DNA from 3 places in the Exiguobacterium sp. SH3S1 genome. Region 1 is predicted to be linked to each of the others. Evidence: riboswitches for the same ligand, from Rfam matches in the RefSeq annotation. Region 1 holds a riboswitch; each other region holds the start of a gene.

Region 1 (5,745 bases):
AGACGAAGAACGAGCCGCTCGGGGCCGTGATGTCCCATCCGGCCTGACGTAACCCGTCGACGAGCCGGTCGCGGCGGGCCTCATACAACCGTGACAAGTCGTCCCGGAGCGAACGCGGTGACTCGAGCGCGGCGATGGCCGCCTCTTGGATGGCCGAGAACACGCTCACATGGACGTGGTCCTGATACGTGTTGATCGCCTCGATGATGTCGCGGTTGCCGACGGCGAAAGCGACCCGCCAGCCGGACATGTTGAACGCCTTCGACATCGTATACACCTCGATGCCGATGTCTTTCGCTCCCGGCGTCTGCAGGAAGCTCGGCGGGACGTGACCGTCGAAACCGATGCTGCCGTAGGCGAAGTCGTGGACGACCATGAGGTCATGCTTATTCGCGAAACGGACCGTGTCGTCAAAGAACGCGGGCGACGCGACGGCACCGGTCGGATTGCTCGGGTAGTTCAAATACATGAGTCGCGCTCCCTGCGGATCGAGCGTCTCATAATCAGGAAGATAACCGTTCTCTTCCCGGAGGACGAGGTCGTGGACGACCGCACCGGCGAGACGCGCCCCCGAGATGTAGTCCGGGTAGCCCGGGTTCGGGAGCAACATGCCGTCACCTGGCTCGAGCACACATTGCGGGAGCGTGATGAGTCCCGACTTGCTGCCGATCAAGATGGCCACTTCGGTCTCGGCATCGAGCGCGACGCCGTATTCGGTCTGGTAGAACGTCGCGACCGCTTGCTTCAGGCGCGTCTGTCCCCGGAACGGTCCGTATTGGTGTGTCGCCGGGTCGAGCAGGGCCGTCTGCAACGCCTCGCAGATCGGGGCTGGTGTCGGCAAGTCGGGCGTCCCTTGGCCGAGCCGGATGACGTCGCGGCCTGAACGCTCGAGTGCGGCGACTTCAGCGGCGAGTCCGACGAAATGCTGGGGTGGTAACGTTTTAAGTAACTTCGAGCGTCTGTCTGTCATGAATAGTCCTCCTATGCAAAAACACCCCTTTCCGAGGAAAGGGGTGTCGAGATACGGACGTATTCAAACAACCACCTTTCCATCTCTCAAGGTCACCTTGCTGGAATTAGCACAGTATTGAAACAATCTGTTGCTGAAGCTTCATCGGGCCAGTCCCTCCGCTTCTCTTGATAGAAAGTGTTTTTATATGCAATTGATAATTTCTGTAATATGTCATTTAGTAAACCAAACGTTACCAACCTTGTCAATCCTTATTTCAAAAATTCCTTGGCGCTATTGAATCCCGGTAAAAAAACGTTCATAGTAAAAGATGAACGTTATTCTGCAAAATTTACAGCATGAGGGGATAGACCATTGGAACTAAACCGTCAATTGATATGGAAGTTAAGCGTGATCGGGCTGATTCTGCTCGTCCTATGGAAAGTCATCAGTGAGCCGGACACGATCTCTCGGGTCCTGCAATATGCGTTTCAGCTGTTGACGCCGATCATCATGGGAATCGCCATCGCGCTGCTCCTCAACACCGTCCTGTCCTACATAGAAGAACGGTTCCACTTGAAGCGCTACCAAGGCTTGTTGATCGTCTACGTCACGTTCATCGGGATCCTTGTCGTGTCAGCGGTGACGCTGTTCCCTCGCATCTATTCGAGTGTCGCGTCTCTCATCGAGGAGCTCCCGTTTTATATTCGCCAAATCGATAGCTTCCTCGGTCAATTCAACACGTATTTGAGAGAATACAACGAGACGATCGCCCAAGCCATCGACTTGAACCGGTTCGAGGAGCGGTATTCCGGATGGGTCGAGACGGCCGTCGTGTCTTCGGTCGGTTACGTGTCGAGCTTCACGATGACGTTGATCAACTTGTTGATCGGGATCGTCATCTCGATCTACTTGTTGAAAGACAAGGAAGTGTTCGCCCGGATGTTCAAACGTCTGCTGTATGCGATGTTCCCGGTCGCCTCGGCGAAGACGACGATCGACATCTTCCAAGAGATGGACTATATCTTTAAACGCTACATCATCGGAAAGTCGCTCGACTGTCTCATCATCGGCGTGATGGCCGTCATCGGGCTCTTGATCATCGGCGCGCCGTACGCGCTCTTGCTCGGTGTCATCATCGGGGTGCTGAACTTCATCCCATACGTCGGGCCGCTCTTAGGGATGATCCCGGCGTTCATCATCACCTACTTCTACGATCCGTTCACGGCCCTGCTCGTCTTGTTGTTCATCTTCTTGCTGCAACAGTTCGACGGACTCTGGCTCGGCCCGAAAATTCTCGGCGACAGCGTCGGGATCACCCCGTTCTGGGTCATCACATCGATCATCATCGGGGGGAGCCTGTTCGGCCTCGTCGGGATGTTTATCAGCGTACCCGTGACCGCGATGATTCAGGTCGTCTTGTCCCGGTTGATCGATTATCGGCTCACCCGCAAGAATTTAAATGAACTGTTATGACGCAAGTCAAAATATGTTGACACATTTCAAGAATCTGTCATACAGTTGAAATGAAGAGTAAACTTTCAGAAAGGAGGACCCGCCATGTCAGTCATGACGCAGCCACATCGTATCCAATTTCATACTGACGGGTCGGGGTCTTCCGTTTCATGAACTGAAGTCACCCGCCTGTCTTCCGAGGCGTACATAGGTTAAGTAGGGACGAGTATGCCTCCGTGCATCCTTCGTCCCTTTTATTTTGTAGAAGCAGGTGAAACGTATGATTCAATCACTCAAACGGCTCGACCGTAACATTTGGATTCGTTTCCTCGGCGAGACGATCACCGGTGTCATGATGTTCATGATCGCCCCGTTCCTCGTCCTCTATTACAGCGACAAGCTCGACAGCTACGTCCAAGTCGGTGTCATCTTGGCGACCGGACCGATCATGGCGCTCATCGGCTCGGTCGTCGGCGGACGTCTCGCCGACCTGTATGGCCGAAAGCCGGTCATGATGACCGCCATCCTCGGTGATGCGGTCGCCCTCATCGGTTTCGCTTTCGCGGAAACGTTTTGGCCGCTCCTGCTCTTGAACGCCATGCTCGGCTTGACGAACTCGTTGTTCCACCCGGCCGCGAGCGCGATGGTCGCCGACGTGACCGAGCCGGAACAGATGAACGAGGCGTTCGGTCTCTTACGGATGGGGCATAATATCGGCGCGGCGTTCGGTCCCCTGCTCGGCAGTGCCGTCTTGTTCATCGACCGACAGTACATCTTCTTCACGGCAGCGTTCGTCTTTGCCTTTTATGCGCTCGTTCTCGGACGTTTCATCCGCGAGTCGCTCCCTGAGACGACCGGGCAGGACACACCGTCGAACCGTGACGTCTTGCGCGTCTTTTACAACGACAAAGTCTTTCTCGTCTTCATCTTCGCCGGAGTCTTCATCTCGATGGGCTTCTCGCTGATCGAGAGCATGTTGCCGCTGTTCTTGAAAGAGTCGATGCCGTCGTTCACCGACCGCGAGAACCCGTTCGCCTATCTGCTCGCCTTGAACGGCATCATGGTCGTCTTGTTCCAATTCCCGATCGCCTCAAAACTCGGGCGCAAACCGTTCGGCAACGTCATGCTGGTCGGGGCGACGATTTTCGGGATCGGGATGATGTTGATCGCGGTCGTGCCGCGGCTCCTCTATACGCTCGGCACCCCGTACCTCGTCCTCGTCGGTATCCTGCTCGCCGTATACGCGTTCTATACGCTCGGCGAGATGATCATGTCGCCCGTCCAACAGACGTTCATCGCCATGATCGCCCCCGAGAACATGCGCGGTGCCTATAACGGGGCCGCCAGCATCCAATGGTTGATCGGCGGTGTGACCGCGCCGCCAGCATCCAATGGTTGATCGGCGGTGTGACCGCGCCGCTCATGGCCAGCCTGTTCCTCGACCAGCGCGCCGGGCACATCGCCCTCATCCTCGTCGGGGCGGCGAGTTGTCTGTCGGGTTTCATCTATTGGCGCCTCGGGAGATACGTCAGCGCGGAAGAAGCTAAACAAAAGACTGCTTAGTTCATCAATCCACCTAAACAACTTGGTTTAGGTGGATTTTAGTTTCGTTTCAAACCTGTTAAAATTTGAACTTCACTTTCATTTTTCCTTTACAAACATAATGATTCTTCTTATGATAATACGGTCAAGGAGGGATCTTTCATGGAAAGGATCGATAAACAGAAAATTGTGGACAGTGTGCCACAAAAAGGATTTTTCGGACAGCCGAAAGGCTTGTTCACGTTGTTCTTCACTGAATTTTGGGAACGTTTCTCGTACTACGGGATGCGGGCCATCCTCGTCTTCTACATGTATTACGAGGTATCGGAAGGCGGTCTCGGGCTCGACCAGAACGTCGCCTTGTCGATCATGTCCGTGTACGGCGCGCTCGTCTACATGTCAGGAGTCATCGGGGGATGGCTCGCCGACCGCGTCTTCGGGACGTCCCGGGCCGTATTTTTCGGTGGTGTGTTCATCATGCTCGGTCATATCGTCTTGTCGATCCCGGGCAGCCTCACGTTCTTGTTCATCTCGATGGGTCTCATCGTCATCGGGACCGGACTGTTGAAGCCGAACGTGTCGAGTATCGTCGGTGACCTGTACCACGAGACGGACCGTCGCCGTGACGCCGGGTTCAGTATCTTCTACATGGGGATCAACCTCGGGGCCTTCATCTCGCCTTTGATCGTCGGCGGCGTCCAAAAGAGCTACGGCTTCCATTGGGGCTTCGCCCTCGCCGCGGTCGGGATGTTCATCGGTCTCGTCGTCTTCGTCCTCACGAAAAAAGGCAACCTCGGCCTCGCCGGGTCTTACGTGCCGAACCCGTTGACGGCGTCTGAAAAGAAGAATGCGATCAAGTACACGACATTGGCCGTCATCCTCATCGGAGGATTACTGGCCATCCTGATCCCACAAGGCTTGTTCACGATCAACACGTTCATCGGACTCGTCGGTGTGTTCGGAATCGCCATCCCGACGATCTACTTCATCGTCATGTACCGGAGCCCGAAAACGACAGAAGTCGAGCGGTCACGCATCATCGCCTACATCCCGCTCTTCATCGCCTCGGTCATGTTCTGGGCGATTCAAGAACAGGGCGCGACGATTTTGGCAAGCTATGCCGATAAGCGGACCGATCTTGAATTTTTAGGGTTCACGCTGTCGCCGGCCTGGTTCCAATCACTGAATCCGTTGTTCATCATCCTGCTCGCCCCTGTGTTCGCCTGGTTATGGGTGCGGCTCGGTGATCGTGAGCCGAGCATCCCGACGAAGTTCGCTTTCGGGATCTTGTTCGCCGGTTTGAGCTTCCTCGTGATCTTGCTGCCGGCCTACTTCGGTGGACCGGACACGCTCGTCAATCCGCTCTGGCTCGTCCTCAGTTACTTCATCATCGTCCTCGGTGAGCTCAGTCTGTCTCCGGTCGGTCTGTCGGCGACGACGAAACTCGCCCCGGCCGCCTTCTCGGCCCAGACGATGTCGCTTTGGTTCTTGTCGAATGCGGCGGCACAAGGGATCAACGCCCAGCTCGTCCGGTTCTACTCGCCAGAGAACGAGATGCTCTACTTTGGGATCATCGGCGGAGTAGCGATCGTGCTCAGCATGATCTTGTTCGCGCTGGCCCCGGTCATCAAAAAGTATATGCGCGGTATCCATTAAGTCAAAAAAACGCCATTCCTCGCGCGAGGAGGGCACTGAAAAACTTCAAATAATTTTGAGCAGAGGAGCGTCATCCCGGATGGGATGGCGCTCCTCTGCTTTCATTGCCCTTCAAGCCGCCCTGTCCGGCACGCCGCTTTCCT
Region 2 (5,745 bases), on a different contig from region 1:
TGAAACAAGCCGGCGTCGGGTTCGTTATCGCGGCACTCGTCATCATGGCGGCCGGGACGGCGCTGTCGATCACGGGTGACCAGATCGCTGTCGTCACAGGACTCGGCTCAAGCTTCGTCGGTAGTTTCTTGATTGCGGCGTCGACGTCGCTGCCTGAAGCGGTCGCGGTATTCGTCGCCTTGAAACTCGGTAACGTCAACTTGGCGTTCGGCTCGATCCTAGGGAGTAACATCTTCAACATGCTCATCATCGCCATGTCGGACGTATTTTATCAGAACGGGTCGATTTTAGCGGATGTGTCGGCATCACACTTGGTCACGGCCATCGGGATCACGATCCTATCGATTTTGGTCATGTACAGCGTGCTTCGACAAGACGTGACATCGAAAGTCAGATACGCCCTTCCTTCGGTTCTCGTCGTTTTTGTCTACGCCGTTTCTTCCTATCTCATCTTTACCGGATGAATCATCAGCTCGTTGATTTGACGTGATGGCGCAAAGCCATCACGTTTTTTTCTTGTCCCGGTATCACTTTCGTCTGACTGGGGTATAAGAGGAAAGAAGGAGGGGTGGCGATGCAAATGCATGCCGTGGAACGTTTAGACGACTATGTCGTGTTAATACCGGCCTATAACCCTGACCAGGCGCTCGTCACACTGGTCCGGGAGTTGAAAGACAAAGGGTTCGTCCATGTCATCATCGTGAACGACGGTAGTGCCGATACGTGCCGCGTCGTGTTCGATGACGTAAAGGCGGACGTCTCCGCTGTGCTCGAGCATGAACAAAACGCCGGCAAAGGCGCAGCGCTAAAGACCGGGCTCCGTCACATCGTCGACGCATATCCTGAGACGACCGGCGTGATCACCGTCGATGCGGACGGACAACATCTGCCGGCGGACGTCTGTAACCTGTACGATGAAGGGGTGAAGTGGCCGCATCATCTGATCATGGGCTGTCGTGATTTCTCGTCGCCTGCGATTCCGTTCCGGAGCCGGTTCGGCAATCAAATGACGAGATTTGTTATGTTGCTCGGCAGCGGTCTCCGGCTGAACGACACACAGACCGGACTTCGGGCGATTCCGCTCCGCTACGCCAAGCAACTGATTGATATTCCGGGCAACCGCTATGAGTTCGAGATGAACATGTTGACGTTCACGAAACGACTGCAAGTACCGATTCATCAAACACCGATCGAAACGGTATACATTGACGAGAACGCGTCCTCACATTTTCGTCCAGTCATCGATTCGATTCTTATTTATCGAATGTTTTTGGCCTATTCCCTATCATCAGTCGCTTCATTCTTAATGGACATCGGCGTCTACGCGTTGTTGATCTTCTTATTGAATCCATGGTTCGAATCAGTCCATGTCATCGTGGCGACGGTTTTGGCGCGCATCGTGTCTTCGTTATTCAATTATTACGTCAACCGGAAAGTCGTCTTCAAATCGAAAGCGAAGCGCTCGATGTTGAAATACTTTGGGTTGGTCGCTGTGCAGATGGCGCTGTCGGCGAGTCTCGTCTACGTGTTGTTCCTTGTGTTTCGGGACGGCGAGGTCATCCTCAAGGTCGCCGTCGACAGCGGATTGTTCGTATTGAGTTACTACGTCCAAAAGAGATGGATCTTCAAACGCTGAAAGGCCCGACAGCTGTCGGGCCTTTCGTCAATAAGCGAGCGTTCCGAGTTTGACCGACGTGTAGCGGTGCAACTCGCGCACGTCGGCGATCCCGGTCTTGACCATCATATCGCGCATGAGCAGGGCGCAGACGCGGGCGTCCTCGGCGGCATCGTGGTGGATGAACGGAACGTTCAAATGCTCGGCCATCGTGTTCAACTTATGGTTCGGTAGCCCCGGATAGAGCTTGCGGGACAACTTGACGGTACAGCCGTATTCAATCGTCGGGAAAGAGAACAAGTCGTACTTGGCGATCGCTTTTCGGAGCGCGCCCATGTCGAACGCGGCGTTATGGGCCATGACGACGTCGACGGCGTTCAGAATCGGGTAGAGCTGTTCGAGCACTTCGGGTAATGCTGGGGCGTCCCAGACGTCGCTCGGGCGAATCCCGTGGACGCGAATATTGCCTTGGTCAAAGTCTTCCTCAGGATTGACGAGCCATTGGTTCGTCTCGACGACTTCACCGTCTGTCAGTAGACTCCAACCGACAGAGCAGATGCTCCGACTGTCGCGATTGGCCGTCTCGACATCGATGGCTAGAATAGAATGTGGCATAAAAGTTCCTCTCTTCTCAAAAAATCTGTACAAAAAAAGTCTAACACAAGGTTAGACGGGAAAGCGATCATGCGGCCGAGAGATGCCGGCACGCCTCGGCGCAGCGCAAGCAAGCTTCAGAGCAACGTTGGCAATGGTCGTACAAGTGACGCCCGCATTCGACGGCACACGTATCACACACTTGCGCACAGAGCGCCGCGATCGGTCTTGTGAACGCCGAGTCGGTTTCGAGCGCGTTCAAGGTGAGCGTGGCGACTTCGGCGCATTCTTTCGTCAACCGGATGCATTCCGAGACCATCAGCAGATCTTCTTCTTGTAAACATTTCGAGAAGCAATGATTGCTCGCTCGGATACAATCGATCACGGCCAAAATCGTCTCTTCGACAGCGGCTCGGTTCATTGGAAGTCCCCCTTAAGATAAATGATGTCTTACAATCATTACCCGGTTCGTGTCGACTTAAACCGAGGCGGGGACACGAAAAAAGTCGGTCCACATCAGTGGACCGACTTAAGGAATGGAGCATAGCGGGCTCGAACCGCTGACCTCCACGCTGCCAGCGTGGCGCTCTCCCAGCTGAGCTAATGCCCCGTTGGAAATTATTATATCATTCTAATAAATGATTTGGCAACAAGAAAAACGAAAGAACTTTGAAAATCATTTTTGAAGTTTATTGGGCGCTAGAGCCGGGAAGAACAGACAGAATGTTATATTAAGAAAGCAGGTGCAACATATGGAGATGATTTTGCTGGCGCTACTGCCCGCACTCATGTGGGGGAGTATCCCGCTTATCGTATCTATTGTCGGCGGCAAGCCGATTCAACAATTGGTCGGCACGACGATCGGCGCGATGGTAATGGCGACTGTCATCGCGCTCGTCTTCAAACCAGAGTTCACGACGCTCGCGATCGTGACTGGTTTCATATCGGGTGTGTTCTGGGCGCTCGGACAATACCTTCAATTCCAGTCATTCCAAATTTTGAGCGTCTCGAAAGCGATGCCAATCAGTACAGGGATGCAGCTTGTCGGGACATCACTGTTCGGGGTCATCGTCCTTGGGGACTGGAAGACGCCGACTGAACTATGGCTCGGCTTCTCGGCCCTCGTCTTGATCATCATCGGGGCCGTCATGACGTCATATCAACAACATAAAGAATCTGACAGCAGTAGTGCTTTGAAAAAAGGGCTACTCGTGCTGCTCGTTTCGAGCATCGGTTACGTGACGTACGCCGTCCTCACCAACTACTTTGAGGTCGATGGCATCACCGCCATCCTACCGCAGTCACTCGGGATGTTCATCGCCGCGCTCTTGTTCAGTCTTCGTGAAAAAGATGTGAAAAAGTTTGATCCGAAGACGTTCAAGAACATCTTCGCCGGGCTTGCCTGGGGGATCGGGAACTTCGGGTTGTTCGTCTCGAGCGGAGAAGTCGGCATCGCCACGTCGTTCGCACTGTCTCAACTGAACGTCGTCGTCGCGACACTCGGTGGCATTTACTTGCTAAAAGAAGAAAAGACGTCGAAAGAACGCGTCTTCGTGTTTATGGGGATCGGTCTGATCGTGGTCGCCGGTTTTATGTTAGGGCTCGCGAAGAGCTAAAAAAACGACGGGTATGAGGCCCGTCGTTGTCAGCTTGTCCACGTCTGGTCGATGAACTCGTCACGGCCAGATTGTTTCCGGTCCGCTTTATAGTGGGCCGGATTTTTTTTATGATAATCTTGATGATAGTCTTCGGCCGGGTAAAAGACGTCAGCCGGTAAGATTTTCGTCACAATCGGTTGTTTGAACTTTCCGCTCGCAGCGAGCGCGTCGCGGCTCTGTTCTGCTTTCACGCGTTGTTCTTCCGTATGATAGAAGATGGCGGGCGCATATTGTTGCCCGCGGTCTTGGAACTGGCCGCCGTCGTCGGTCGGGTCAGTCTGAATCCAATACAGTTCGAGCAAGCGCTCATACGCGAACTGAGACGGATCGAACGTGATCTCGACGACCTCGTAATGACCGCTCGTGCCTGTCTTGACGTCTTTATACGTCGGATTGTCGACGTGTCCGCCCGTATAGCCGGATACGATGCCTTCGATGCCTGGCTGTTCCTCGAACGGTGTCACCATGCACCAAAAACAACCGCCTGCGAATGTAGCTTTTTCCAAAATAAAATCCCCCTCATGTTCATTCCAAAAAAAGCGCCCATGTCATCGACATGAGCGTTTTGTCATATCGTCCAAGGCGATGCCTTGCTGGAAGTAGCACCTTGCCGAAGCAGGTTGCTGTGAAGTCATAGAGCCAGGTCTCTCGTTCACTCAAGATATCGATATGTAGTTGGTGACAGCATCATATCATCTGTCTCGTTTAAACGTCAACGATTTGGTGTGCGCCGAAGTTGAAATAGCGTGGCACCAACAATCAAGATAATGAGGGCGATGGACGCAGGGAATGCCCACGGCAAATCATCCCCGAACAATTGTAGAAAGAACAGGGCGAACACGGACAGTAAAACAAGGATGTAAGAGCGGGACATGGCTACCTCCAATAACGTTTCTTCTAGTGTATCAAGTTGCACATCCAATGGCGATAAAAAGAAGGGGATTCGATGCATTCAGCGAATACCGAATAACATTGCCTATAAGGAGGGAATTGGATGCAAGACTTATTTGAACTAGACATCGAGACCGCACAGTGCGGCTATAAAGAAGGGACGTTCACGGCCCGGGACGTGACGGCCTACTATTTGACACGGATCGCTAGCTTGAACGATAAACTGAAAGCGGTCATCCAAGTGAACCCGGACGCGTTGTTCGAGGCGGAGGCGGCCGACCGTGCCTACCGACGCGGAGACCGGCTGCCACTCCTCGGTATTCCCGTTTTACTCAAGGACAACATCGAGACGGCGGGACTCATGAGGACGACTGCCGGCGCCGTGGCGCTCGAGCATCACTTTGCGGGTCGTGACGCTGAACTCGTCCGCCGCCTCCGTGAGCATGGGGCGGTCATTCTCGGCAAAACCAACTTATCGGAATGGGCCAATTTTTTGACGGAGGACATGCCGAACGGATGGAGCGGGGTCGGTGGCCAGACGCTCAATCCGTATGGTGACAATCTCGACGTCGGCGGTTCGAGCTCTGGCTCGGCGGCTGCCGTTGCGGCGAACTTGACGATGCTCGCCGTCGGCAGCGAGACGAGCGGGTCGATCATCCATCCGAGCGTCCATAACGGCATCGTCGGCATCAAACCGACGGTCGGGCTCATCAGCCGGAGTGGGATTATCCCGATTTCGCGGTCGCAAGATACGGCCGGTCCGATGGCGCGGACGCTCCGCGACGCGGTGCTCGCACTAGAAGCGATGTGCGGGGAAGACGACTCGGACCCGGCGACGACACATCTGCCGGCCGGTCCACCGTACCGGACGTGTCTCGACGAGCGTCAAGCCGTCGGCATGCGCGTCGGTTTCGTGAAGGCGGAACTGTCGGATGAAGAACAGACGCTCTATCAAGAAGCGCTGGCGTTACTCAAAGCGAGCGGGGT
Region 3 (5,745 bases), on a different contig from region 1:
CGCGGATTCTCCGGAACTCGTCAACGAAGCACCGTTCGAAGGCGCATGGATGATCGAAGTCGAGTTGAACGATTCAACGGACGTCGACAAACTCATGTCAGCCGAAGAATATGAAGCGATGATTCAAGGCTAACAAAAATCCCGGTTTCTCTTTATGAGAAGCCGGGATTTTTTGATTTAGTCGAAGTCGAGGCGGTAATGTTCAGGCTGGATGAGTGATGTCCGGTTGAACAGGCGATAGAAGACAATCCCGAGCGTCACCGGAATGAGGCCGAACAAGACGATGACGAGCATGACGTTCCATAGGGCGAATCCGCCTGGCATCAAGTGCAGGGCGTTGACAGGTCCGATGAGCCCGGAGACGCCGAAACCGGCGCTGATCGGTGTCCCCTCGATACGGAGGATACCGGCGAGCGCCCCGAGAATGGCCGCGTTCGCGAGCACAGGCAGCATCATGATCGGACGGCGGACGAAATTTGCCATTTGAATTTTCGGTGAGCCGAGGAAGTGAGCGATTGATGTCCCGGTGGCATTCATCTGCCACCCGGCGATGGCGAGACCGAAGCCGGCCGCGACGACACCGAGGTTGGCGGCCCCGGCGGCAACACCGGACAGGCTGATCGCCGTCGCGATCCCGACCGTCGAGATCGGAGAGACGATGATGAGCGAGAACGCCATCGCGATCAACATGCCCATCATAATCGGCTGGAGTTCAGTCATCGTCATGATGATGGTGCCGATGTACGTCGTGATCTGGGAGATGTACGTGAGTAAGAACATGCCGATCCCGCCGGCGATGACGATGACCGTCATCGGTAAGACGAGCACGGTGTACGTCTTTAATCGTGGTGACAACTGCATGACCATATATGTCGCAAGTGCGGCCGTCACGCCGGCCGTGATGACGTCACCGATTCCGGCCATGAGGAACGCACCTGCCTCGATGCGGATGGCGCCGCTCCCGACCTGGGTCGCAATGCCGATCGTGCCGGCCTCGAGCGCAGAACGTCCGAACTGCATGGCAACGGCTACACCGATGATGACGGGTAAGAGGCGCATCGCGATCGTCGTCGCATCTAAGATGAACTGTAGCGACGGAATATAAGGAAGGATTGCTTTCGTGAGCTCGCCGAGGAGCGCGCTCGGGATGAGGGCGATTAAAATGGCGAGGCTGAGTCCGTTCAATACGTTCATCAAAAATTGTTTGCCTGTCAGTTTCGTTTGTTCCGTCATGGGTGGATTCACCTGTCCTTTTCTACGTGTTTGCTGTTATGTACGAAAGCGATAAAGTTAATGACCATACTATGCCTCTTTTGGGCGAGCGTCAACAAGAAATGTTGAACTATTCAGATTTTTCCAGTTGAGCACAACTTTTGAACAGATCGACTCACATTCATATACTTATAGAAGAGGTGAGAGAAAATGATTTCAGACGGATTGTTATATATATACGCCCCGATGTGTGGAACATGCGCTGTGGCCGAGCGGATGCTCGCGGTCGTCGAAGCGGTCGACCCGACACTCGCGATCGACAAGCAGGACGCCAACTTTATCCCGCAAGAGTTAGAAGCGTATCAAGTGATGAGCGTACCGGCGCTGTTAAAGCTTAAAGACGGCCAAGTCGAAGACCGATTATATGCGTTTCAAAACGTGCAGCACGTCCTATCTTTCGTTAAATGAGATAGGATGATTAGAATAATCAGAAAATTTTAAATAATCAGTTGACACAGAAAGTTCACGAATGGTATATTCATTACAACATCTTACTTGAACACAATATAGGACGAGATTTTCCAGCCATCAAGACGTTTTAGAACAGCCGGTGCATCACTTTACGCGACTTTTAGGTGGACCTTCCCTTAGATTGTCCCCCAAAAAAATCAAGCGCAGGGACACCGACCGCGTAACCGCACGGTACGTTCTAAGGCCGAGTGATGGATGGCTTGAATCCCCCATATAAGGATGAACACTCTGATCGGGCAAAAGAGTTTCATCTATGGGTTGTCCTTCCGTGACTCAAGGTGCTACGTTCTGTGTCATCCTCGGATGGCACCTTTTTTTGATTTTTCGCACAAAATAGTTTGACATGAAAATAATGTGTCGCTATTATAAAGCTAATCGAATAAACAACACTCTTATCAAGAGAGGCTGAGGGACTGGCCCTATGACGCCCAGCAACCGCGGAGCAATCCGAAATGGTGCTAATTCCAGCAAGGTGAGAACCTTGGAAGATGAGAGCAATCGTTGTCCGTACCGATAAAGTACGCACGTTTGCTCAAACGTGTGTACTTTTTTTGTTGTCAGGAGGGAAAGGTATTGATTCAATTACGTAACGTGGCCAAATGGTTCGACACGAAGAACGGTCGGGTCCAGGCGGTCGATGATGTGTCGCTCACAATCGAGAGCGGCGAAATTTTTGGAATAATCGGATATTCAGGGGCGGGGAAGTCGACGCTCATTCGTCTGCTCAACCGGCTCGAGGCACCGTCAAGCGGTGAAATCGTCGTCGCCGGGAGCGAGCTGACGAAGCTCACTCCGAAAGAACTGCGCGGGGTGCGCAAAAACGTCTCGATGGTGTTCCAACACTTCAACTTGTTATGGTCGCGCACGGTCGCTGAGAACATCAGCTTCCCGCTCGAACTGATCGGGGTACCGGCCAGTGAACGTAAACGCCGCGTCCAAGAGCTCGTCGATCTCGTCGGTCTCGCCGGACGTGAAGACAGCTATCCGTCGCAACTATCGGGCGGTCAAAAACAGCGAGTCGGGATTGCCCGCGCGCTCGCTACAAATCCAGAAGTGCTCCTCTGCGATGAAGCGACGAGCGCACTCGACCCGAAGACGACCGATTCGATCCTCGAACTGCTCGTCAGCATCAATAAGAAACTCGGACTGACGATCGTCCTCATCACCCATGAGATGCACGTCATCCAAAAAATCTGTCATCGCGTCGCCGTCATGGAGGCAGGGAAGGTCGTCGAGACCGGCCAAGTCGCGGACGTGTTCCAACATCCGGAACAGCCGATCACGAAAGAGTTCGTCAAACAGATCGGTGCCGTCGACGACATGTCGCTCACGTTCGAGCATTTGAAAGCACGTTATCCGAGCGGCCAAATCGTCAAGCTCAAGTTCTTGAACGAGACGGCCGAACAGCCGATTTTATCGGAAGTGTTGAAACAGCACGACATCGGCTTCAACATCATCGGCGGTAACGTGACGCAGTCGCAAGTCGGTGCGCTCGGGACGCTATTCATCCAATTGATCGGAGAGCCGGCTGAAGTCGAGCGGGCCATCGCCTCAATCCGGTCGCAGGCAGTGGGAGTGGAGGTAGAAAACGATGTTTCCTAATGTAGACTGGCAAGTCATGTTCGAACAGACGTGGGAGACGCTCTATATGACGCTCGTCGCGGGAGCCGCGACATTCGTCATCGGTCTCGCCCTCGGCATGCTCTTATATGTCACGAACGAACCACTCATGACGAAGAATCGTCCGATTTACACGATCATCAGCGCGGTCGTCAACGTGTTCCGCTCGATCCCGTTCATCATTTTGATCATCTTGCTCATCCCGTTCACACTCCTCATCGTCGGGACGATGCTCGGCTCGACGGCGGCGCTCCCGGCGCTCATCATTGGGGCGGCCCCGTTCTATGCGCGCATGGTCGAGCTCGCGCTTCGTGAAGTCGACCGCGGCGTCATCGAGGCGGCCGAGTCGATGGGCGCGACGAAATGGCAGATCGTCTATAAAGTGTTGTTCCCGGAAGCACTCCCGGCCATCGTGTCAGGCATCACGGTGACGATCGTCGCCATCGTCGGTTACACGGCCATGGCCGGAGTCGTCGGGGGCGGTGGCCTCGGGAACTTGGCGTTCCTCGAAGGGTTCCAGCGTTCACAAAGCGACGTCACGTTCGTCGCGACCGTATTGATCTTAGTCATCGTCTTCGTCGTTCAGTTCATCGGCGATCGACTCGTCTCAAAAATCGACAAGCGTTCCGCTTGATCAAATAGAAAATTTGGAGGGTATCATAATGAAATCATGGAAAACAGTACTCGGATTGACAGCAGCTTCAGCACTCACAATTCTCGCGGCATGTGGCGGCGGGGACTCAGAATCAGGCTCGGGCGACGATAAAACGCTCATCATCGGCGCGTCGAACGTACCACACGCCGAGATTTTAGAGCACGTCCAAGACGAATATGAAGAAAAAGGCTACACGCTTGAAATCAAGAAGTTCCAAGACTACGTGCTCCCGAACAAAACGCTCGCGAATGGCGAGCTCGACGCGAACTACTTCCAACACGAGCCGTACCTCGAGTCACAAATGGCTGAGAACAAAGACTATAAATTCGCTTCAGCCGGCGGCGTCCACATCGAGCCGATCGGTGTCTACTCACAAGACTACAAATCACTCGATGAGCTTCCGGACGGCGCTGAAATCATCATGAGCTCGTCGGTCGCTGACCACGGACGAATCTTGACGATGCTTCAAACAGAAGGCTTGCTCACGCTCGCTGACGGCAAGACGACAGACGCGACAGTCGCTGACATCGTCGACAACCCGAAAAACTTGAAGTTCAAGACGGACGTCGAAGCGGCACTTCTCCCGCAAGCGTTCAACAACGGTGAAGGCGATGCCGTCCTCATCAACACGAACTACGCGATTGATGCCGGCCTCAACCCGCTCGAAGACGCAATTGCTCTTGAAGGCGAAGACTCACCGTACGTCAACTTGATCGTCACGCGTGAAGGCGACGAGGACGATGAGCGCGTCAAGGCACTCCTTGAAGTATTGACATCAGAAGAGACACAACAGTGGATCTTAGATGAGTACAAAGGTGCGGTCGTACCGGTTAAATAATGATTGATTTTAGGCTTGGGACATCCCGGGCCTTTTTTGTTTGCAGTGGTTTTGCTTCAATAATAGAAGTAAACTATTTATATGTAGAAAAAGGGGGGATCCGGGTGAGCATACGACACATTCATCCGCTGACGCTTGGCGTCTTGTTCGGTACATTTTTTGCACGGCTGTCGACGTTTTTTGTCATGCCGTTTTTTGCGATTTATCTCGCGACGCTCGGTTTCTCGGCGAGCGTGATCGGGACAGTGTTCGCGACGTCGGCATTATCCGGTCTATTTATGAGCTTTTTCGGGGGGACGCTGTCTGACCGCTACGGGCGCAAACAGCTGATGTTGATCGGTATCGGCTTGAACGCTTTGACGTTCACCGGCTTCGCGCTCGCAACCGAGTTGATTTGGTTTTACATATTTTCGGTATTGATGGGGGTTTCACGTTCATTCCTTGAACCGGCGTCTCGGGCCTTGATCAGCGACACGACGCAACCTGACCAGCGTGTCATCGTCTATAACGTGCGCTACTTCATGATCAACATCGCTGCGGCGATCGGACCGCTCCTTGCGGTCGTCTTATCACTTACGGGAGCGAAGAGCGCGTTCTTCGTCGTGACCGCCGTCTATGTCCTTTACGGCCTCGTCATCTCGACGTTGTTCCGGAAATATCCGTTTGAAGAAGGGGACGGCGTCAAAGTCCGGCCGCGCCTGACGGAGACGTTCCGTGTGTTAAAAGAAGACAAGACGTTCCGCTTCGTCATCATCGGCATGATCTTCGCCATCATCGGCTACAGTCAATTCAATTCGACGTTGCCGCAGTTCATCGCGTTTCACGACGGATTCAGTGACGGGTCGCGCCTGTTCGCTTATCTGTTGACGGTCAACGCGATCACCGTGCT

Evidence for each region. A riboswitch is a leader RNA that binds a small molecule or an ion and turns the genes downstream of it on or off. The one in region 1 is predicted to bind S-adenosylmethionine.
Region 2: it holds a riboswitch for S-adenosylmethionine, as region 1 does, so the genes downstream of both, msrA (peptide-methionine (S)-S-oxide reductase MsrA) here and EVJ26_RS13075 (aminotransferase class I/II-fold pyridoxal phosphate-dependent enzyme) in region 1, are expected to answer to the same signal.
Region 3: it holds a riboswitch for S-adenosylmethionine, as region 1 does, so the genes downstream of both, EVJ26_RS03840 (methionine ABC transporter ATP-binding protein) here and EVJ26_RS13075 (aminotransferase class I/II-fold pyridoxal phosphate-dependent enzyme) in region 1, are expected to answer to the same signal.

Annotation. Positions count from the first base shown of each region.
Region 1 covers NZ_SJUW01000015.1:39,284-45,028, forward strand. Annotated here, with positions in the region: gene EVJ26_RS13075 (aminotransferase class I/II-fold pyridoxal phosphate-dependent enzyme) at 1-970, opposite strand, end outside; SAM riboswitch class I at 1,047-1,147, opposite strand; gene EVJ26_RS13080 (AI-2E family transporter) at 1,325-2,425, shown strand; gene EVJ26_RS13085 (MDR family MFS transporter) at 2,685-3,803, shown strand; gene EVJ26_RS14525 (hypothetical protein) at 3,758-3,967, shown strand; gene EVJ26_RS13090 (peptide MFS transporter) at 4,109-5,602, shown strand.
Region 2 covers NZ_SJUW01000005.1:39,334-45,078, reverse strand. Annotated here, with positions in the region: gene EVJ26_RS07010 (sodium:calcium antiporter) at 1-464, shown strand, start outside; gene EVJ26_RS07005 (bifunctional glycosyltransferase family 2/GtrA family protein) at 575-1,636, shown strand; gene EVJ26_RS07000 (3'-5' exonuclease) at 1,664-2,230, opposite strand; gene EVJ26_RS06995 (four-helix bundle copper-binding protein) at 2,298-2,630, opposite strand; tRNA gene EVJ26_RS06990 (tRNA-Ala) at 2,747-2,819, opposite strand; gene EVJ26_RS06985 (GRP family sugar transporter) at 2,962-3,825, shown strand; gene msrA (peptide-methionine (S)-S-oxide reductase MsrA) at 3,855-4,373, opposite strand; SAM riboswitch class I at 4,436-4,535, opposite strand; gene EVJ26_RS14465 (hypothetical protein) at 4,580-4,741, opposite strand; gene EVJ26_RS06975 (amidase family protein) at 4,862-5,745, shown strand, end outside.
Region 3 covers NZ_SJUW01000002.1:214,824-220,568, reverse strand. Annotated here, with positions in the region: gene gcvH (glycine cleavage system protein GcvH) at 1-133, shown strand, start outside; gene EVJ26_RS03850 (PTS sugar transporter subunit IIC) at 178-1,233, opposite strand; gene EVJ26_RS03845 (thioredoxin family protein) at 1,423-1,680, shown strand; SAM riboswitch class I at 2,133-2,238, shown strand; gene EVJ26_RS03840 (methionine ABC transporter ATP-binding protein) at 2,317-3,345, shown strand; gene EVJ26_RS03835 (methionine ABC transporter permease) at 3,335-3,997, shown strand; gene EVJ26_RS03830 (MetQ/NlpA family ABC transporter substrate-binding protein) at 4,026-4,856, shown strand; gene EVJ26_RS03825 (MDR family MFS transporter) at 4,961-5,745, shown strand, end outside.